DNA from 4 places in the Mesorhizobium sp. M0088 genome. Region 4 is predicted to be linked to each of the others. Evidence: riboswitches for the same ligand, from Rfam matches in the RefSeq annotation. Region 4 holds a riboswitch; each other region holds the start of a gene.
The links. Region 4 has a riboswitch for cobalamin ahead of NKJ67_RS24280 (ABC transporter ATP-binding protein). Riboswitches for the same ligand answer to the same signal wherever they lie in the genome.

Region 1 (5,368 bases), on a different contig from region 4:
GGCCATCGTGCGCAATCCGAAGGTGTTCCTGTTCGACGAGCCGCTTTCGAACCTTGATGCGGCGCTGCGAGTCGCCACCCGCATCGAAATCGCCAAGCTCAAGGAATCGATGCCCAACACGACCATGATCTACGTCACCCACGACCAGGTCGAGGCAATGACGCTCGCCGACCGCATCGTGGTGCTCAAGGACGGCCATATCGAGCAGGTCGGCACGCCGATGGACCTCTACAAGAAGCCCGGCAATCTGTTCGTTGCGCAATTCATCGGCTCGCCGGCCATGAATATCCTGCCCGCAACCATCGACAAATCAGGCAATCCGACCGTCGTCAGCCATGTCGGCGGACGCAAGGCAACCGTGCCGATCGCGACGCCGGCTTCGGCAAAGGGCGCTGCGGTGAGTTTTGGCGTGCGGCCGGAGGACCTGATCATCGCCAGCGGCGCGGACTATCTGTTCGAGGGGACGGTCGACTATGTCGAGCAGCTCGGCGAGGTGCAGCTGGTCTATGTCGACATCGGTCGCGCCGACCTGCCGCTGGTGACCAAGCTGCCCGGCAATGTCGAGGTCAAGCGCGGTTCGACATTGCGGCTGAGCGCCAATGGCGAGGACCTGCATCTCTTCGACGCTGACGGACGGTCGTTTGCCCTTCATGAGGCTGAAGCGAAGGCGGCCTGAGGCAGAACCGCGTCTTGGACAAAAAAGAGCAGCGGGCCAGGCCCGCCGCTCTTTTTTTGAAGATCAGCTTCGGCTGTTAACGGCCGAAGAGATTCCGGTCGCTGCCCTGAGGAGCGGACTTCTCTACGTCGCCCGACGAATTGAGCAGCTTCTCGACGAGGCCACCGCTGTTGCGGACCGAGCTCGTATGCGCGCTGTCAACCGAAGTAACCGCAGGCTGGTTGGCGCCGTTGGAGCCAAAGTTGTCGCTGCCGGCGAAAGCACTGCCGGTGATGGCCAGAACGGCGGCGGCAGCAATAAGGATCTTGTTCATTTTAGTCTCCTGAATTCTGGATTTCGCCAGACGGCAGACACAGCTGCCGTCGCTTGCGAAATTGGTTTTAGCGACCGAAGAGGTTACGATCGCTGCCCTGAGCGGGTGTCTGGGCAGCCGGTTCCGAGGTCTTGGTGGAAGCCGTGTACGACTGGTCCACAGCGGCGGCAGGCTGGTTGGCGCCGTTCGAACCGTAGTTGTCGCTGCCCGCGAAAGCGCTGCCGGTGATGGCCAGAACGGCGGCGGCAGCAATGAGGATCTTGTTCATCTTAAATACTCCTGAATGTCTGAATTTCGAATGTCTGAATTTCGCCAGGGCAGCGGGCGAGCCCGCCGTCGACTGGGAATCGGCTGTTAGTTGTTGCCGAAGAGGTTGTGGTCAGCACCCTGGGCAGGCGCCTGAGCAGCCGGTTCCGACTTCTTGGTCGAAGCGGTGTACGAGCTGTCGACAGCAGTGGCTGCCGCGGCGTTCGAACCGTAGTGGTCGCTACCAGCGAAGGCGCTGCCGGAAATGGCCAGAAGGGCTGCGGCAGTGAGAATGATCTTTTTCATTTTTGTACTCCAGTATCGTCTTTTTCCGTCCGTCTAGCGGCGTGTCTTGGAAATGAAATCGCGTCGTTCGGACAACCCCGATGTGGGAGGGCAACCCCGCCTTTTCCAATCACGAAGTTGTTCCGTGTGGACCATGAATCCACACCTTGAAATTGTGCCAGGGGAATCTAGAGATACATTTTTGCTTTCTATATCAGCATGTTAAGTTTAACCATCCGATGGATCACTGACTGTTTCAAAGGCCCGGCGTTCACACCATCCTGCACGCACCGTCAACAGAAACGAACCGTTCGGTTCGATTTTAGGTCAAGCTAATAGTCACTTTTCGAAACCGTTAACCTTTTTTGACCCCCGCCAAGGGTCGGACTCGGGAAGATCGCAGCCGGCAAATGGCCGCCCGGGAGGCGGGATTTCGGCCCGCGACGATCTGCGGTGACGTTTCGCATGCCGTGTCGCGCCGCATGGATACGATGTCGTTTTCATGCCGACGGCGCGCCAGCGATCGTGGTTAGATCATACCCATCTCAGGTGCCGCTTCGTGACGACGAGGCGGAGAATTGGGAAGCCGGTCAGAATCCGGCGCTGCCCCCGCAACGGTGGTGGAGTTCAAGTCGCAACGGGAGACCACTGGGCAACTGCCTGGGAAGGTGTCGCGATGGTCCGCAAGGACAACTCCAGAGCCCGGAAACCAGCCCGAGATTTTTAGACTCGACTGATCGCGGTGGGCGGTCAAGAGGTGGATAGCGCATGTCCGGCACCTAGCCGGCCTGCGTTTCAATCCTTCCTCCATCACCACCAGTTCAGTCCTTAGAAACGAGGACAGGACATGGATACCCGCAACGACATGCTGAGGCTCCTGAAGGGGCGCCGGCAAGGCTTTTCGCTGGAGCAGCCCTTCTACACCGATCCAGACTACTTCAAGCTCGACATGGAGCTGATCTGGTATCGCGACTGGCTGTTCATCGGCCATGATTGCGAACTGCCGAAGCCGGGCAGCTACATCACCGTGCAGATCGGCGACTATCCGGTCGTCCTTGTCCGCGACCAGCAAGGCAAGATCAACGCCTTCCACAATTCCTGCCGCCATCGCGGCAGCCGCGTGTGCAACGCGGAAAAGGGTACGGCGGCAAAGCTCGTCTGCCCCTATCATCAGTGGACCTATGAGCTGGACGGCCGCCTGCTGTTTGCCCGCCAGATGGCCGACGGTTTCGACAAGAGTGATTTCGGCCTGAAGCCGGTCGCCTGCGAGAGCGTCGGCGGCTACATCTTCATCTGCCTGGCCAAGGAGCCGGCGGATTTCGCGCCGATGCGGGCGATGATCGAACCTTATCTTTTGCCGCACCGTTTGCGTGAGGCAAAGATCGCCTTTGAGAGCACGATCATCGAGAAGGGCAACTGGAAGCTGGTCTGGGAAAACAACCGCGAGTGCTACCACTGCGTCGCCAATCACCCCGAACTGTGCAAGACCTTCCCCGAGGCTCCGACCGTGACCGGCGTCCAAGGCGCCGACAGCGACCCTGAAATGGTCGCGCACTGGGCCAGATGCGAGGCATCAGGCTTGCCGAGCAAATTCCGCATCGATCCGGCAGGGCAGTACCGCGCCACCCGCGCGCCGCTGCTGCGCGATGCCGTCAGCTACACCATGACGGGAAAACGGGCGGTCCAGAAGAACCTGTCCGACAGCGTTTCAACCGACCGCATCGGCTCCTTGCTGCTCTACCACTATCCGACCACCTGGAACCATATCCTCGGCGACCACGCCGTCACCTTCCGCGTGCTGCCGATCAGTGCCACGGAAACCGCGGTGACGACGAAATGGCTCGTCCACAAGGATGCGGTCGAAGGCGTCGACTACGACCTCGCTGAGCTCACCCATGTCTGGACCGAGACCAACGACCAGGACCGCCGCATCGTCGAGGAAAACGCCTTCGGCATCCTGTCGCCGGCCTACGAACCAGGCCCCTATTCGGAGCTGCATGAGGGCGGCGTGATCCAGTTCGTCGAGTGGTACGCGTCGTTCATCGGGCCGCGCCTTGCCGAAGGCGGCCGGCCGGCCCTGCGCAGCGTCGCCTAGCTCAGGGGACAAGAGGATGAATGCGATGACGGACCTTGGCCTCTATCGCCATCTCGACCAGATGACGCCCTGGAACGACCGGCTGCAGGTGCTGGAAGTGATCGGCGTCAGCGACGAAGCGCCGGACGTGAAGACCTTCACCTTCCGCTCCGACAACCAGACCTGGTTCCGCTACAAGCCGGGCCAGTTCGTGACGCTGGAACTGCCGACATTGGACGGGCCGCTGATGCGCACCTACACGCTGTCGTCCTCGCCGTCGCGGCCATTCTCGATCGCGGTGACGGTCAAGGCGCAGGCGGGCAGCACCGGCACGCGCTGGATGTTCGACCATCTGACGCCGGGCTCGCACGTCAAGGCCTATGGGCCGACCGGTGATTTTTCGCTGCATAGCCACCCGGCGGCCAAATATCTGTTCATTTCGGCGGGCTCCGGCGTGACGCCGATGATGTCGATGCTGCGCTGGTTGAACGACTGTGCGCCATGGACAGATGTCGGCTTCGTCAACTGTGCGCGTCGCCCGGAAGAGATCATTTTCCGCAAGGAACTCGAGCTGCTCGGCAGCCGCATGCCCGGCCTGTCGCTAGGCTTCATGATCGAGGAGCGGTCGAGCCGCGAGGGCTGGTTCGGCCATATGGGCCGCATCGACGCGATCCGGCTGCCATTGCTGGCGCCCGATTTCCGCGAGCGCGAGATTTTCTGCTGCGGCCCCGATCCCTTCATGCGCGCCGTGCGCGGCATGCTGGACGCCGCCGGCTTCGACATGGCGAAATACCATCAGGAAAGCTTTGCTGCGCCTGCCGTGGAGGAGATCCCGGCGCCGTTCTCGCCGCCGGCGGAGGACGGCGCTGCTGCTGCCGTCGAGGCCGTGACACCTATCCGGTTTTCGCTTTCCGATGTCGATGCCGAATGCGTCGCCGGCCAGACCGTGCTGCAGACGGCACGCGCCTCTGGGGTGCGGATTCCCGCCGCCTGCGAGTTCGGCCTGTGCGGCACCTGCAAGGTGAGGAAGGTCGCGGGCGATGTCGAGATGAGTCACAATGGCGGCATCCTCGATCACGAAATCGAGGACGGCTTTATCCTCGCCTGTTGCTCGAAGCCGCTTTCTGCGCTTGAAATCGAAGCGTGACCGGCTGCGCTCGCCCCCGAGCCTGCGCCATCTTGCCAAAAACCCTGCAAATGGTTAGACGCCTGCAACGGTGGGGTTGACCGTAGGCCCGAAGATCATCTCCGCGGCCTGCTCGGCGGGGGAGCAAACATGCGACAATCCGGCATCTATGCCATTGCCAGCAAGGATATCGTCTTTGAATCCTTCGACGGCGAAGCCGTCGTTCTTGACCTGACCACGGGTAAATATTTCGGCTTCTCTGATTCAGGCAGCAGACTTTGGGATGCACTGTCGTCCGGCGTGCCTGCCTCCGAACTGGTCGGCGCCGCGACCGGCATTGGCGCCCTCGATGCCGCCGCGATTGACGGCTTTGTTTCACAATTGCTCGAATTCGGTTTGCTGGCGGCCGTAACCGATGGCGTGGCAAGACCGGCTCCAAGCGAATTGCTGGCTCAGCTCGCCGCTGCCAGAGAGCCCCTGAAGGTCGACATCCATGACGATCTCGCCGATCTCATTGTCGTGGATCCCATCCACGAGGTCGAGGAGCCCCTCGGCTGGCCCGCGGTGAAGCAGGCCAACTGAAGCGCCCATCAGGTTCTCGTTGCCGGGCAGCTCCGGAACAGGCAGACCCATGCCGAACGTCACTCT
Region 2 (5,368 bases), on a different contig from region 4:
ATGCTCGGCTTTCCGTTGGCGCCAATCCAGTTTGATTACAGCACCGGACCCTAATGCGGAAGCGTGACAGTTTAACCGCTGAACCGTTTTAAGGGCCTATGCTGCAACGCGGCGAGGGTTAGCGCAGCACTTCCAGCGAAGCAAGTCAAACCTTGTTCAAAACACCGACCTGGACGGCATATCGCGGCAAACTGGTCCGATCCGCTCCTGTTTGATTTCCTTCGCTTTTTACTCCACTTTTCTCTCCTGACATGGATGCCGCCAAAACCCTGCTAGCATGGGTTGGAATCAGCCATTCGACCCTCGGTCAAAACACTTCAAAGTGATGCCTGCATGAAGGAAAAGATTTCGCTCCCCACGGCCCGTCGCATCGCGCTTGCCGCCCAGGGGTTTCTCGATCCCCGCCCGACCGGCACGCCCGACCGCCGGCATTTTGCCCGCACCCTCTCCCGCACCGGCCTGCTGCAGATCGATTCCGTCAGCGCGGTGGTGCGCGCTCATTATATGCCGCTCTATTCGCGCCTTGGTCCCTACCCGTTCTCGCTGCTCGACAACGCGGCCGTGACGCGTAAGCGCACGGTTTTCGAATACTGGGCGCACGAGGCGTCCTTCCTGCCGGTCGAGACCTACCCGCTGATGCGCTGGCGCATGCAGCGCGCCGAGCGCGGCGACGAAATGTATCTGGGCCTCGCCAAATGGGGCCGCGAACATGCCGCCTATATCGAGGAGATCTACCGCCAGGTCGCCGAGCGCGGCCCGATCGCCGCTTCCGCGCTCGAAGGCCAGAAAGGCTCGGGCGGCTGGTGGGGCTGGAGCCACGCCAAGCATGCCTTCGAATGGCTGTTCTGGGCCGGACGCATCACCACGGCGCACCGTCGCGGTTTCGAGCGCTTCTATGATCTGCCCGAGCGCGTGCTGCCGCAGGCGGTCCTCGATCTGCCGGTGCCGACGCCTGAGGACGCGCACCGCGAATTGCTGCGCATTTCCGCCCGCGCCCACGGCGTGGCGACTTCAGGCGATTTGCGCGATTATTTCCGCCTGTCGCCGGCCGATATGAAAGGCCGGTTGGAGGAACTGGTTGAAACCGGCGAATTGCTGCCGATGCGCGTCGAAGGCTGGGACAAGCCGGCCTATCTTCACCGGGATGCCCGCCTGCCGCGCAAAGTCGAGGCCCGCGCCCTGCTGGCGCCGTTCGATCCTGTCGTCTTCGAACGCTCGCGCACAGAGCGGCTGTTCGACTTCCACTACCGCATCGAGATCTACACGCCGGCCGACAAGCGGCAATACGGCTACTATGTCCTGCCGTTCCTGCTCGGCGACAGGATCGTGGCACGCGTCGACCTCAAGGCAGATCGTCCGGCCAGCGTGCTGCGGGTCCATGCGGCCTACGCCGAGCCCAAGGCGCCACCTGAAACCGCTGCAGAACTGTTCGAGGAATTGAAGCAGATGCAGGGCTGGCTTGGCCTTGAGCGCATGGAAGTGACCCCGGCCGGCGATTTGGGTCCGGCGCTGGCCGACATCGCCATGTCGTAAGCTCGCGTTGACACCGCCGCCCGCAAAAGCCTAAATCCGGTTCAGATGGTCTCTTGCCCGCAACGGCAAGAGCTAAGAGGGAATGCGGTGCGGGGCAAAATCCCAAATCCGCGGCTGTCCCCGCAACTGTAAGCGAAGAGCCAAGGCCGAAAGCCACTGGGAGTTCCCGGGAAGGCGGCTACCCAAGGCGATGACCCGCGAGCCAGGAGACCTGCCGTCTGCGACTATAGAATCCGATCGCCCGGCGGGTTTCCGGGCAAGGAGCCCGATCTTTGGACCACGACAGCAGTTTTTCGGCTGGCACAGCGGATATTTCGTCCGGCCATGATGATGCCTTGGCCGGCGTCACCATCATCGTCTGCGCCTCCTGCCGCGATGAGACCGGCTCCGACGCCCATCCTCGCGCCGGCGAATTGCTGGCGGAGGATACGCGCCGCGCCGCATCCGGCGACGACATCCGCATCCGCAGCGTCGAATGCCTTGGCAATTGCAAGCGGCGCCTCAGCGCCGCCATCCTGCGCGACGGCTGCTGGAGCTATGTCTTTGGCGACCTGACCGAGACCAGCGGCGCCGACCTCGTCACGGGCGCCAAGCTTTTCGCCACCTCGACCGACGGTCTCATTCCCTGGCGTGGCCGTCCCGATAGCCTGAAGCGTGGCCTCGTTGCCCGCATCCCTCCCCTCGACATGCTGAAGGACTGACCATGACTGCCCCAGATTCGTCTGCGAACCTCTCCCGCGTTCCCTGCACCGTCGTCACCGGCTTCCTCGGCGCCGGCAAGACGACGCTGGTCCGCCATCTCCTGGAAAACGCCGGCGGCAAGCGCATTGCCATCATCGTCAACGAGTTTGGCGACATCGGCATCGACGGCGAGATCCTGAAGGGCTGCGGCATCGACACCTGCCCGGAGGAAAACATCGTCGAACTGGCCAATGGCTGCATCTGCTGCACCGTCGCCGATGATTTCGTCCCGGCGCTTGACAAGATCCTGTCGCTGACGCCGAGGGTCGACCACATCCTGATCGAGACTTCGGGCCTGGCGCTGCCCAAGCCGCTGGTCCAGGCCTTCCAGTGGCCGAGCGTGAAAAGCCGGGTGACTGTCGATGGCGTCATTGCCGTGGTCGACGGCCCGGCCTTGGCCGAAGGCCGCGTCGCCAACGACATGGATGCCCTGCAGGCGCAGCGCGCCGGGGACGAGACGCTCGACCACGACGACCCGGTGGAAGAACTGTTCGAGGACCAGATCGCCTGCGCCGACCTGATCATCCTGTCGAAGAGCGACCTGATGGACGCCGCCGGCACCGCCCGCGCCAATACCATCATTGGCGAACACTCCGCCCGCGCGGTGAAGATCGTGCCGACATCGCATGGCAAGGTCGATCCCTCGGTGCTGCTCGGGCTCGGTCTCGCCGTCGAGGACGACATCCAGAACCGCAAGTCCCATCATGACGGCGCGTTCGACCACGAGCATGACGACTTCGACACCTTCATCGTCGACATTGCCTCGATCGCCAATCCGGACGAGCTGGCAAAGCGCGTCGCCACCGTCGCAGAAGAAGAGAACGTGCTGCGCGTAAAAGGCTTCGTCGAAGTCGGCGGCAAGCCGATGCGGCTCTTGCTGCAGGCCGTCGGGCCGCGCGTCAATCATTACTATGACCGCGCCTGGACTGCGCAGGACGACCGCCGCTCGCGTCTCGTCGTCATCGGCCTGAAAGGGCTGAACCGCCCGGCGATCGAGCGTATACTCGCCGGCTGATTTCGGACACGGGTCGCGATGCACATCCTCACCACGACATCCGCCTCGCTCGACGACCTCGCCGAGCCGGTCGATCTGCGGCAGACGCCGGCGGATATCGTGGCGCTGTCCTTCACCGACAGCGACCTCGCCGGACTGGCGGCAGCCTGGAAGGCCGATGCCGGCCGCCTGCCCTCGATGCGGCTGGCCGCACTTCGTGACCTGCGCCATCCCATGTCCGTCGACCTCTGGATCGACAGCGTCGCCCGCCACGCCAAGATCATCCTCGTGCGCATCCTCGGCGGCTACGACTGGTGGCGCTACGGCTGCGACCAGCTCGCCTCGACCGCCCGCGAACGCGGCATAAAACTGGCGCTGCTGCCCGGCGAATGCCGCGACGAGGATTTGCGCCTGATCGAAGCCTCCACGCTGCCGCGCGAAGAGTTGGACGGCCTGCTCGACTATTTCCGCGAGGGCGGCCCGGCGAATATGAGCGCGCTGGTGCGGAGATTGGCGCGGCTGGCGGGGTCGGATGCGTCTTTCGTCGAACCGGTCGCCGTGCCCAAAGCTGGCTACTACGAACCCGGACGTGGCGTCGTCCCCCTCCCCCTCGAGGGGAGGGTCCGGCCGCAGGCCGGGGGTGGGGTCCTCTCCGAAGCGCGCCGACTCAAAGAAACGCCGCGTCCGGTCGTACCGACCCCACCCGGCCCTGCGGGCCACCCTCCCCTCGAGGGGGAGGGAAAGGTCGTGCCTATCCTGTTCTACCGCTCGATGCTGCTGGCCGCCGATGTCGCGCCGATCGACGCACTTTTTGAAGCTCTGCGACAGCGCGGCATCAACCCAGTCCCCATCTTCGTCTCCAGCCTCAAGGACCCGGCATCCCTGGCGTTCGTGGAAACAGCACTCGCCTCACTGAAACCCGCCGCCATCATCACCGCTACCGCTTTCGCGTCCGGTGCCGAACCCGGCAATGAGACCTTGTTCGACCGCGCCGGCGTGCCGGTCTTCCAGGTCATCGTCGCCACCACCCGCCGCGACATCTGGGAGAACAACCAGCGCGGCCTGGCGCCCGCCGACCTTGCCATGCATGTCGTGCTGCCCGAGCTCGACGGCCGCATCCTGGCCGGCGCCATTTCCTTCAAGGGCGAGAGCGAGATCGATCCAGCACTTGGCCACCGCGCTTTCGCCAACCGGCCGGAACCGGATCGCGTGGCGCAAGTGGCTGACCGCGTCGCGGCCTTTATCCGCCTGCAGGAGACGCCCCGCGCCGAGCGCAAGCTGGCGATCCTGATGCCGGATTATCCCAGCGCCCCCGGCCGCACCGGCTATGCCGTCGGCCTCGACGTGCCGTCCAGCGTGCTGGCCATTCTGCAGGACCTGCGGGATCAGGGCTACGGGGTTGAGGAGATTCCGGAGACGCCGCGTGAGTTGCTGGGGCTGCTGGGGTTAAGCGGCGATGGGCTGAGGCTGGACGATTATCTCGCTCTTTCGACAGAATTGCCGACGGGTGCGATTACAGCGGTAGAAGCCGCTTGGGGGACAGCAGAAGATGACTTAGGGCTGTGCGAGACCCCCTCGCGCGGAAGCTTCCCCTTCCGCGCCGCCACCTTCGGCAACATCACCATCGCCCTCGCCCCGGATCGCGGCCGCTCCGCCGACCGCCGGGCCGACTACCACGACCCGACTTTACCCCCACGCCGTGCGCTGATCGCCTTTGGCCTATGGCTGCGCAAGTCGCTCGGCGTCCACGCGCTGGTCCATGTCGGCGCCCATGGCACGCTGGAATGGCTGCCGGGCAAGACCGTTGCGCTTTCGGAGAACTGCTTTCCCGAGATCGTCACCGGCGCCTTGCCCGTCGTCTATCCCTTCATCGTCTCCAACCCAGGCGAAGCGGCGCAAGCCAAGCGCCGCATCGCCGCCGTCACCCTTGGCCATCTGCCACCGCCGCTGACCGGCGCCGGGCTCGACGAAAACCAACACAAGCTCGAGCGGCTGGTCGATGAATACGCCCAGGCCGACGGGCTCGACCGCCGCCGCCGAGATCGTCTGGCGAAGCTGATCGTCGACACCGCGCAAAAGACCGGTTTCGCCTCCGAAGCC
Region 3 (5,368 bases), on a different contig from region 4:
GTGTCTGGCCCAGGCGGTCCACCAGTCTCGATATCTGCGGCGCGACGAAGGCGTTGGCCAGCGCGTATGTCGCCGAGACGGCTCCGGCCAGCCAGTATTCGCCACGCGTCTGCGACAGCATCGCCACGATGCCGATGGGCGCCATGGCGATCGGCAGGCGCGCCATGAAGCCGGCGGCCGCAAAGCCCTTGGCTCCGGGGGCACGAAAGATTTCCGCGTAGGGATTTTGCATCGGTTGGTTCCTCGACAAAGGACGATTGGACAATTACATACGGAGCGTATGATCATTAAATAGACCATACGTCGCGTATGTCAATTGGCATACGTTGCGTATGTGAATAGGGCCAGAAGCCATGCACAGACCCCGCAAGGAGATGATCGCCGAGACGCGCGCCAAGCTGATCGCGGCGGCCCGTCATGCCTTCGGCACAACAGGCTATGCGGAAGCCTCGATGGATGATTTCACCGCTTCGGCCGGGCTGACGCGCGGCGCGCTCTATCATCATTTCGGCGACAAGAAGGGGCTGCTGCAGGCGGTCATAGCCCAGATTGACGGCGAGATGGCGGCGCGCATCAATGAGGTCGCGTCGAGAGCGCCGACCCGCTGGCAACATTTCGTCGACGAGTGCTCGACCTATATCGAGATGGCGCTGGAGCCGGAAATCCAGCGCATCATGTTCCGGGATGGCCCGGCCGTGCTGGGGGATCCAGCGCAATGGCCGAATTGCAGTGCGTGCATCGCTTCAATGACCGACCATCTGACCGCGCTGCAGGACGAGGGGGTCGTTGTCTCCAGCCTCGACCCCGAGACGGCCTCGCGATTGATCAACGGAGCGAGCAGCCAGGCAGCGCAACGGATCGCCAATTCGAGCGACCCCGAAGCGACGTCGAAGAAGGTGGTGACGGCGTTCAAGCAACTGCTCGAAGGCCTGCTCAAGAAGCCGGACCCGCAGTCGAATTGAAGTTCCCACCGGAGCTTTCGTGCCGGCAGCTGTTCCCGATAGGAATTTTTTCTTGACTCGGTGACCTCAGCTAAGGTACATATTCGTCCATGGTGCTGATTTGCGCCAGTGACCCGCCGCACAGGCGGGTTTTTCGTTTGATGCTCCGTCAGCCTACGCGCCGGCGAAGGCTCCGAAGAAACCCGTTAGCCCGAATTCGTTGCCTTTTGGCGTCAGGGCCGGCAATTGACAATCGCAGGGTTGAGTCCATCCTCTTCCACCATCTCTGAGGCGGAGATTCGGGGCACATGTGGGATTTTGAGATCGGCCGGTCGGTGTCCATCATGATGCGGACCTGGCCGTTCATCGTCTTTCGCATGATCGTCTATTTCGGCATCACGCTGGCCTACATTATGGCGACGGGCACCGGCGCCTCGGTCGGCTATGGCGTCGGCCATATCTCCACTGATCCCGACGGGCCCATGTCCTTTGCCCTGTGGGGCGGCGTGGTCGGGTTTGGCCTCGTCTCGATCGCTGTGTATTGGATCCGCGAATACATCCTCTATGTCGTCAAGGCCGGCCACATCGCCGTCATGGTTCATCTGATCGACGGCCGCGACATTCCCGGCGGTCAGGACCAGATCGCCTATGCCAGGGATATCGTGACCCAGCGTTTCGCCGAGGCCAACATCCTTTTCGTCGTCGACCAACTCGTCAAGGGCGCCATCCGCGCCATCACCGGCCTGCTCGGCGGCATCGCCGCCTTCCTGCCGATACCGGGCCTGAGCGGCCTGGTCTCCTTCATCAACACGGTGATCCGCCTGTCGCTGACCTATGTCGACGAGATCATCCTCGGCTACAACATCCGCATCAATTCAGCCTCGCCCTTCGAGACGGCGCGCCAGGGCGTCGTGCTCTATGCCCAGAACGGCAAGGTCATGGTCAAGAACGCCGTCTGGCTGGCGGTCATCATGTGGGGCGTGTCGTTCATCATCTTTCTGATGATGCTGGCGCCTGCCGGCGCGATTCTGTTCCTGATGCCTGGCCAGCTCGCCGGCTGGGCTTTTGTGCTCGCCATCGTCTTCGCCTGGGCATTCAAGGCGGCATTCATTGAACCCTTCGCCATCGCCTGCCTGATGCAGGTCTATTTCAAGACCATCGCGGGCCAGGTGCCGGATCCGGCCTGGGACGCCCGGCTGGCCGAGGCGTCGTCGAAGTTCAGGGAGCTCAAGGACAAGGCGCTCGCCTCCTTCGGCGGTTCGCGCTGGGCTACGGCCGGCGCCACACCCTGATCGGCCGGGCGGGTGATGTCTGGTGAGGCAGAAACGGTGTTGAGGCGCGCCACGGTGGATTTGAGCTGTGTCTCGCCTTGCCCGGAAAAGGTCTCGCTCATGATCAGCTCCGGCAGCGGCAGCCGCCGTCCCCAGCCATGCGTTTCAAGGTCCGGTTTGGGAGCGAACTCGGAAACACGGCCGACGCAGAGATAGGCGATCGGCGTTACGTGGTCCGGAATGGCCAACAGCCGCTTTAGCGCCTGCGCTTCGATGATGCTGACCCAGCCTACACCGACGCCCTCGGCACGCGCGGCCAGCCAGAAATTCTGCACCGCGCAGACGGTGCTGTAGAGATCCATCTCCGGATTGTGCCAGCGTCCCAGCGGCGAACCCTTCGAGCGCTGCCTATCGCAGGTGATGCAGATGTTGAGCGCGCTTTCGCAGATGCCTTCCAGCTTGAGCTTGCGGTACAGTGCCTGTTTTTCCGCCTCGATCGCCGGCAGTTCCTGTTCGCGCGCGGCCAGGAACAGGTCGCGCACCTCCGCCCGTCGCTCGATGTCACGAATGACAATGAAATTCCATGGCTGCATGAAGCCGACCGATGGCGCGTGATGGGCAGCAAGCAGCAGCCGCGCCAGCACGTCGTCATCGATCGCGGTGGGCAGGAAATGGCTGCGCACGTCGCGCCGTGTGAACATGGCGCGATAGACCGCATCGCGCGCACTCTGGTCAAATCCGTCGCCAACAGCAGCGGTCAGGTGTTCCGGCATCGCTTGTCCCCTTGCGATTGCAATTGATATCATCCGCCTGGCCATGCGGATGACGATGCCTGCCAGGCCGGTCTTCTGGCTCGGGATCAACCCGCGTCCGGTGCCTTCCCGTCATCGACAGTGGCATTTACCGGCGCGGTCCCCCTCACAGCGTTGGGCACGCCACGGAATTCAACCGTGTTCCCGATTCTCCCGCTTGCGGCGGGCACCAGGCAGTACCAAAAACCTTACGCCGAAGTGCTGAGGACGCCAATGCTTGCAGCGACGCGAATGGACGCAGTCGCGATTTTCCCCAGTCATCGGCCGCCCGTGCATGGCCTTTGTCGATCCGGGTCACTAGATTAGGACGATGACCACCCGTCTCTACACCCATCCGATCTTCCTCGAGCATCTCACGCCGCCCGGACATCCCGAGCGGCCCGACCGCTTGCGTGCCATCGAGCGCGTGCTCGATGAGGAAGCCTTTGCCGGGCTCGATCGTATCCAGGCGCCGGAAGGCGACGAGGCCACCATCCTCTACGCGCATCCCGCCGATTTCGTCGCCCGCGTGCGCGCCGCCATTCCCGACGAGGGGATTGCCCGCATCGATGCCGACACCACTGCCAGTCCGAAGAGCTGGCAAGCGGCGATCACCGCGATCGGCGCCGCTAACGCCGCCGTCGATGACGTCTTTTCGGGCCGCGCCGACAACGTCTTCGTCGCCGCCCGGCCGCCCGGCCATCATGCCGAAAAGACCACGGCCATGGGCTTCTGCCTGTTCAACACGGCGGCGATCGCGGCGCGTTATGCGCAGAAGAAACACGGTGTCGAACGCGTTGCCATCGTCGACTGGGACGTGCATCACGGCAATGGCACGCAGGACATTTTCTGGGACGATCCGTCGGTGCTCTATTGCTCGACACACCAGATGCCGCTTTATCCCGGCACCGGAGCGAAGAACGAAACGGGCGCCGGCAACATCGTCAACGCGCCGCTGGCGCCGCAGACTGGCAGCGAGGTGTTTCGCGATGCCTTCCTGTCGCGCGTCCTGCCCGCGCTCGACAATTTCGCGCCCGACCTGATTATCATTTCGGCGGGGTTCGACGCGCACCACCGCGATCCGCTGGCCGAGATCAATCTGACCGAGGATGATTTCGATTGGGCGACCGGCCAGCTGATGCAGCGCGCGGCACGCCACAGCGGCAACCGGCTCGTCAGCCTGCTCGAGGGCGGCTACGATCTGCAGGGATTGGCATTTTCGGTCGCCGCCCATGTCGGGCGACTGATGAAAGGATGAATGATGGCCGATGAGACCAACGAAGACGTCAAGGCGATGAGCTTCGAGCAGGCACTCGATGCGCTGGAGAAGATCGTCGATGATCTGGAGCGTGGCGACGTGCCGCTCGACCAGTCGATCAAGATCTATGAACGTGGCGAGGCGCTGAAGGCGCATTGCGACCGGCTGCTGAAGGCCGCCGAGGACAAGGTCGAGAAGATCAGGCTGTCGCGCGACGGCAAGCCGGTCGGAACGGAGCCGCTCGACGCGGATTGAGGCCCGGTCCGAACATAGGCTCGCCTCACCGGTTTTTGGACATGATCATGATCGAGGATATAACTCGTCCCGATTGAAACAGCTCAAGGACAAGAGGAGATACGGAAGCGATGTGCAGAAACATCAAGACCCTGTTCAATTTTGATCCGCCGGCAACCCCTGACGAGGTGCGCGACGCGGCTCTTCAGTTCGTCCGCAAGCTGAGCGGAACGACGCGGCCCTCGAAGCAGAACCAGCACGCCTTCGACCATGCCGTCGAAGCCATCGCGGCCTCGGCGCGCGAACTGCTCGATTCCCTGGAAACCCATCAGCATCCGCGTAATCGCGAAGAGGTGGCGGCCAAGCTGCGGGCAAAGGCGGCGATCCGCTTTGCCTGACGCGGCCAGGCGGCCTTCGACGGCCGACAAGGAGAGTCCATGAGCTTCTTCCCCGGGAAAGACCCTGAGGCAGGCGACGCCTTTGCCAGCGACCAGATCGAATTGATGGTCATTCCGAACGCCAAGGACATCGGCGGTTTTCAGGTGCGCCGTGCCCTGCCGACGGCAAAAAGGCGGCTGGTCGGGCCGTTCATCTTCTTCGACCGCATGGGTCCTGCCATCCTGCGGGCCGGCCAGGCGCTCGACGTCCGTCCGCATCCGCATATCGGCCTGTCGACGGTCACCTATCTGTTCGACGGCAAGATCCGGCATCGCGATTCACTCGGCACCGAAATGGTCATTCAGCCCGGCGACGTGAATTTGATGACCGCCGGCCGCGGCATCGTCCATTCGGAGCGTACGCCGGAGGAACTGCGTGGCGCGCCGATGTCGGTATCCGGCCTGCAGACATGGCTGGCGCTGCCGGACGACAAGG
Region 4 (5,368 bases):
TGCCCTACCAGATCCGTCTGGCGATCACCGCCGACGAGACGCGCACCGCCGTGCTGCTGGTGCCGGCAGCCCAGCTTTTCGGCCTGGCGATCGGACCGATCGCGGCGTCGCTGCTCATCGACGGCAGGGATTTCCGGCCGGTGCCGGAATTCGCCGCCGCCAGCGCGGTCGCCAGCGTGGCGCTGCTCGGTCTCTTCGTCCTTGTGTCGCGTCGCCGTCGTGCGGTTGCCTGAGCGGGGGGTGGCATGTCGAACATTTGGAGCAACTGGTCGGGCTTTGTAAGCGCCGAGCCCAAGCTGATCGCCAGCCCCGGCGACGCCGGTGAACTCGGTGATCTCGTCCGGACCGCGCCTGGCCCGGTGCGCGTCGCCGGTGCCGGTCATTCCTTCACGCCGCTGGTGAAATCGCAAGGCACGATCCTGTCCCTGGAGAGGCTGGAAGGGCTGGTCTCGCACGACGCCGAAACACATCGGGCGCGGGTGCGGGCAGGGACCCGGCTCGGCCCGCTGATGCGCATCCTGCAAGGCATTGGCCAGGGCCTGCCCAATATGGGCGACATCGACCGCCAGGCGATCGGCGGCGCGCTGGGTACCGCTACGCACGGCTCGGGGCCGACGCTCGGCGCCTATCACACGCAGCTGGAGACGGTGCAGATCGTCGACGGGCTTGGCAAGGTCCGCGACTTCAAGCGGGCAGGGGATCAGGACATGATCCACGCCATCGGCGTCGCGCTCGGCGCTTTCGGCGTGCTCACCGAAGTGACGCTGAACAACATCGCGACCTACCGGTTGCGCCGCCGCAAATATGTGCTGCCGATCACTGAGATGCTGCGCGACTTCGAGGCGATGATGGCCGCGCATCGCTCGGCCGAATTCTACTACATTCCGTTCTCCGGCTATGCGCAGTTCATCGCCAGCGATTTCAGCGACGCCGCACCCACCGCACGGCCGCCGGAAGAGGACGAGGCGGGTTTGAGGACGCTGCGTCGGCTGCGCACCTCACTTGCCTGGCTGCCATCGCTGCGTGGCCGCCTGATCCGTTCGGCGGCCGCCAGATTTCCCGCCGAGGACTACGTGCAGGACTGGCTCAACGTCTATGCCAGCGACCGGCAGACCAAGTTCAACGAGATGGAATATCATTTGCCGTTCGAGGAGGGGCCGAAGGCGCTGGCCGAGATCATCGAGCTGACCGAGAAGCGCTTTCCCGAGGTCTATTTCCCGATGGAGGTGCGCTCGGTCGCGCCGGACCAGTTCTGGCTTTCGCCATTCTACAACAGGCTGACCTGCTCCATCGCCATCCACCATGATGCAGCGAACGATCCTCTGCCGTTCATGCGGGCGGCAGAGCCGATCTTCCGCAGATATGGCGGCAGGCCGCATTGGGGCAAGATGCACAGCCTGAAAGCGGCGGATATGAAAAAGCTCTACCCGCGCTGGGACGATGCCATGGCGGTGCGCCGCGACATCGATCCGCAAAACCGCTTCGTCTCCCCCTACATGGCCGGCTTGTTCGGCATCGAATGATGAGCACCTATTTTTCCACCCTCTCGGATGCGCTGAAGGAAGCCGGCATCTTCCAGCCCTGCCTGCTGCTCGATCGCGACCGGCTGGACAGCAACATTGCCCTGGTGAAGGGGAGAGTGGATCCCGGCCTGGCCGTGCGGCTGGTCGACAAATCGCTCGCCTGCCTGCCGCTGCTTGCGTATATCGCCAAGGCGCTTGGCAGTGAGCGCTTCATGACCTTCCACCCGCCGATCAGCGAGGCGGTGCTGAAGGCGTTCCCGGATGCCGATCTGCTCTACGGCAAGCCGATGCCGATCGGCGCGGCAAGGGCGGCGCTGGTGAAAGCCGATACCGACTGGTCGCGCGTCTGCTGGCTGATCGACAGCGAGGAAAGACTGGCGGAATATGGCGCGCTGGCAGACGAACTCGGCATCGGCCTGCGCATCGCTTTCGAGATCGATGTCGGGCTGCATCGCGGCGGGTTCGCCAATCCTGACGCCTTGTCGGAGGCGTTGAGCGCGTTGCCGGCCCGGCTGCATTGCGAAGGCGTCATGGCCTACGAGGCGCATGCGCCGCTCATTCCTGGCCTTTTCGGCGGACCGGCAAAGGCATTGGCAAAGGCGTCGGCGCAGGCCTCGGCGTTCGTCGCCTGTCTCGGCGCCGACCAGCGCCGCATCCTGAACATCGGCGGCAGCAAGACCGCGCTGCTTCATCATGGCGGCGCGGCCAATGAGGTCTCGATGGGCTCGGCCTTTGTGCTGCCCAGCGACTTCGATACGCCAGGCCTCGACGGCTTCCAGCCGGCGGCCTTCATCGCCACGCCGATCCTGAAAATGGTCGAGCCGATGCTGCCCGGCCCGCCGGCCGTCACTCGCCTGCTGCAGGCGCTCGGCCGGTTCCCGCGCAAGGGTTGCTACCTCTATGGCGGCAAGTGGATGGCCGAGCCGGTCTTCCCAGAAGGCATGAAGGCGAACGGGCTGCTCGGCCTGTCCTCCAACCAGCAATTCATGGGCTTGCCCGCCGACGCGACCGCAAAGCCCGGGGACTACGCGTTTCTAAGGCCGACGCAGAGCGAAGCCGTGCTGCAGCAGTTCGGGTCGATCGCGGTGTTTTCCGGCGGCCGGATCGCCGATCGCTGGCCGGCGTTGCCGATGGCCTGACCGACTACGCCTTCACCGGTATCCAGATCTCCAGCCCGCCCTTGCCGCTGCGCGGGTCGAATTCGGGGCCGTAGCGTTCGAATTCCGGCGCGTCCGCGATCTCATGCCCGGAGGCCGGCAGCCATTTGTTCCAGATCGTGTTGACCGTCCGGCGGATGGTCGAGATGTGTTCGCGGTGGGCAAAGACCGCATATTTCTGCGCCGGCACCCGCACCCGGTAGAAGTCCCTGGGCAGGTCGGAGAAGTCAGACACTTCGACGCCGGCGATGTAGTCGAAATTGCCGGCATCGTCGCCGTTGACGCAGACGCCATAGGCGACGTCGCCGGTCTCGCCCGGAATGTTGCCGATATAGGGGCCGAAGCGCTGCCACTGCATCGGGATGGCGGCGCTGGTTTCGCAGCTGTAGCGTTCGCCGAGGCCGGCCATCAGGAACGGCCGGCTGGTCTCGAAACGCGGCGGTTCGAGATTGGTGAGGAGGGACTGGTCCATCAGGATCGGCTCCACGAGGTCGAGCTTGTCGAGTGTGCCCTGCGCGCGCACCAGTTCCGGCGTGGTGCCGAACTGATCGCGGAAGGCACGGGTGAACGCCTCATGCGAGTTGTAGCCGGCGTCGAGCGCGACGGCGAGGATGTCGGGCGCCCCGCCCGCCAGCTTGCGCGCCGCCTCGGTCAGCCGGCGTGAGCGCATGTAGCCCATCACCGACCGGCCGGTGGCGGCGCCGAAGGCGCGCGTCACATGAAAACGCGACACGCCGCTGCTTTGCGCGACATCATCAAGCGAGATCGCCTCCGGCAGATGGCTTTCGACGAACCACAGCGCTTTCTCGGTCGGGTCCATTTTCTCCTCGCATTGGCCAGATCATCCTGCCGTTTCCTGGCACGGCCAGTTTGATCGAAATTGCGCATCCCGTGCAATCTGTCCCGACGCCGGTCGCCATCCGGCCAACCGCCCCCATGAGCTTTCGCTTGACAGCGACCGGCGTCATCTCTTAGGTATGTTATATTATTACATATCGAGAGCATGAAATGCCTGTTTCCCTTAGCTGGCCCACCACTCCGTCCGAGAAATCCATTGCGAAGCGATTGGGGGAAACCTACGCTGAAGCGGTGATGGTCCCCGAGTCGAAAGGCGAGGGGTGAAAAGGGAACACGGTGAGGCCTGCGCAGGTCCAGACCGTGGCTGCCCCCGCAACTGTAAGCGGCGAGCAAAATCCGTGAATGCCACTGGCCGGCAAGGCTGGGAAGGCTGGATGGCGCAACGACCCGTGAGCCAGGAGACCTGCCATCACTGAGTTGACCGGACGGGGTGTGCCGGGAGGAAACGCGAACTCCGGTCTTGTCGGCCGGTTCGCCAGCTTCCTTCCGTCGCCAGTTTTGGAAAGTGACGGAAAGTTGGACGGCTCCATCCATCGCATCGTCGTATATACGCTTTGCCGTCCCGACAAGCCGGCGGGCAGCAGCCGATGACCGTAGCGCTTCTCGAAGCCCGTGACCTCTGCGTGACGGCGAATGGGCGGGATCTGGTCCATGCGGTCAGCTTCTCGGTGGCCGCCGGCGATCGCCTTGCCATCATCGGTCCCAACGGCGCCGGCAAGACGACGCTGCTGCGCATGCTGTCGGGCATGCTGCGTCCGAGCTCCGGCGAGGTGAAGCTCGGCGGGCGCCGCCTGGACAGGATTTCAGCCGCCGAACGGGCGCTGCACATTGCCGTGGTCGGCCAGACCGACCAGCCCGATCCGCGGCTGGCGGTGATCGACTATGTCGAGCTTGGCCGGGTTCCGCACGCCGGGCTGCGGCGCAGGAGCGAGGAGCGCGAGATCGTCGTCGATGCACTGCGCCGGACCGGCCTGCTGCCGCTATTTGGCCGCACCATCGGCTCGCTGTCGGGCGGCGAGCGCCAGCGCGCCCAACTTGCGCGCGCCATCGCCCAGCAGCCAAAAATCCTGTTCCTCGACGAGCCGACCAACCATCTCGACCCGCGTGCCCGCGGCGAACTGCTCGACCTCGTGGCAGGCTTCGAGATGACGGTGATCGCGGTGCTGCACGATCTGGCGCTGGTGGCACCGTTCGCCACCAGGGTGGCGGTGATGAACCATGCCCGTCTGCAAGCGCTCGCCGCACCGCGCGAAGCGCTGACCCAAAAGCTGATCCGCGAGATTTTCGGCATCGATGTGCTGCGTCTGCGCCATCCGACCGAAGACCGCGAACTGACGGTGTTCGATGTGCCGAACCGTGCCGCGCCGCCGACGTGATTGAAGCCATTTCATAGTCGACCCAATCCCATCCACAAGGAGCAAACCCGTGAAACGCCTGGCCTTTTCGCTTGTCTTCTCGCTGCTGGCCTCGACAGCCCTGGCCTTCCCGGTCACGGTCGACAGCTGCGGCAAGCCGCTGACCTTCGATGCGCCGCCGAAGCGCGCCGTCATCCAGGATCTCAACATGGCCGAGATGGCTTTCGCGCTGAAACTGCAGCCGTCGATCGTCGGCCTGACCGGCATCACCGGATGGTACAAGGTGGGTCCCGAATTCAAGGCCGAGCAGGGTTCGATCCCGGAACTGGCGCCGAAATATCCGACGCTCGAAAACCTCGTCGCGGTCGAGCCGGATTTCTTCTTCGCCGGCTGGTATTATGGCATGAAGCCGGGCGGCGAGGTGACACCCGATACGCTTGCCCCGCACGGCATCAAGACGCTGGTGCTGACGGAA

Region 1: linked by a shared signal. The riboswitch ahead of NKJ67_RS02225 (aromatic ring-hydroxylating oxygenase subunit alpha) and the one ahead of NKJ67_RS24280 (ABC transporter ATP-binding protein) in region 4 are both predicted to bind cobalamin.
Region 2: linked by a shared signal. The riboswitch ahead of NKJ67_RS32610 (DUF1636 family protein) and the one ahead of NKJ67_RS24280 (ABC transporter ATP-binding protein) in region 4 are both predicted to bind cobalamin.
Region 3: linked by a shared signal. The riboswitch ahead of bluB (5,6-dimethylbenzimidazole synthase) and the one ahead of NKJ67_RS24280 (ABC transporter ATP-binding protein) in region 4 are both predicted to bind cobalamin.

What each region holds. Positions count from the first base shown of each region.
Region 1 covers NZ_JAMYUI010000001.1:490,260-495,627, forward strand. Annotated here, with positions in the region: gene NKJ67_RS02205 (ABC transporter ATP-binding protein) at 1-676, shown strand, start outside; gene NKJ67_RS02210 (DUF680 domain-containing protein) at 753-989, opposite strand; gene NKJ67_RS02215 (DUF680 domain-containing protein) at 1,057-1,257, opposite strand; gene NKJ67_RS02220 (DUF680 domain-containing protein) at 1,344-1,541, opposite strand; cobalamin riboswitch at 2,051-2,252, shown strand; gene NKJ67_RS02225 (aromatic ring-hydroxylating oxygenase subunit alpha) at 2,368-3,615, shown strand; gene NKJ67_RS02230 (FAD-binding oxidoreductase) at 3,641-4,741, shown strand; gene NKJ67_RS02235 (PqqD family protein) at 4,871-5,302, shown strand; gene NKJ67_RS02240 (serine kinase) at 5,352-5,368, shown strand, end outside.
Region 2 covers NZ_JAMYUI010000038.1:33,236-38,603, forward strand. Annotated here, with positions in the region: gene NKJ67_RS32600 (NADH-quinone oxidoreductase subunit A) at 1-2, opposite strand, end outside; gene NKJ67_RS32605 (winged helix-turn-helix domain-containing protein) at 334-1,533, shown strand; cobalamin riboswitch at 1,563-1,766, shown strand; gene NKJ67_RS32610 (DUF1636 family protein) at 1,806-2,234, shown strand; gene cobW (cobalamin biosynthesis protein CobW) at 2,237-3,289, shown strand; gene cobN (cobaltochelatase subunit CobN) at 3,308-5,368, shown strand, end outside.
Region 3 covers NZ_JAMYUI010000003.1:185,909-191,276, reverse strand. Annotated here, with positions in the region: gene NKJ67_RS05210 (MFS transporter) at 1-232, opposite strand, end outside; gene NKJ67_RS05205 (TetR/AcrR family transcriptional regulator) at 354-962, shown strand; gene NKJ67_RS05200 (hypothetical protein) at 1,250-2,233, shown strand; partial or broken gene bluB (5,6-dimethylbenzimidazole synthase) at 2,356-2,985, opposite strand; cobalamin riboswitch at 3,034-3,213, opposite strand; gene NKJ67_RS05190 (histone deacetylase family protein) at 3,335-4,261, shown strand; gene NKJ67_RS05185 (exodeoxyribonuclease VII small subunit) at 4,265-4,516, shown strand; gene NKJ67_RS05180 (DUF2277 domain-containing protein) at 4,627-4,893, shown strand; gene NKJ67_RS05175 (pirin family protein) at 4,933-5,368, shown strand, end outside.
Region 4 covers NZ_JAMYUI010000021.1:121,124-126,491, reverse strand. Annotated here, with positions in the region: gene NKJ67_RS24300 (MFS transporter) at 1-233, shown strand, start outside; gene NKJ67_RS24295 (D-arabinono-1,4-lactone oxidase) at 246-1,523, shown strand; gene NKJ67_RS24290 (DSD1 family PLP-dependent enzyme) at 1,523-2,662, shown strand; gene NKJ67_RS24285 (AraC family transcriptional regulator) at 2,667-3,500, opposite strand; cobalamin riboswitch at 3,757-3,963, shown strand; gene NKJ67_RS24280 (ABC transporter ATP-binding protein) at 4,126-4,914, shown strand; gene NKJ67_RS24275 (ABC transporter substrate-binding protein) at 4,964-5,368, shown strand, end outside.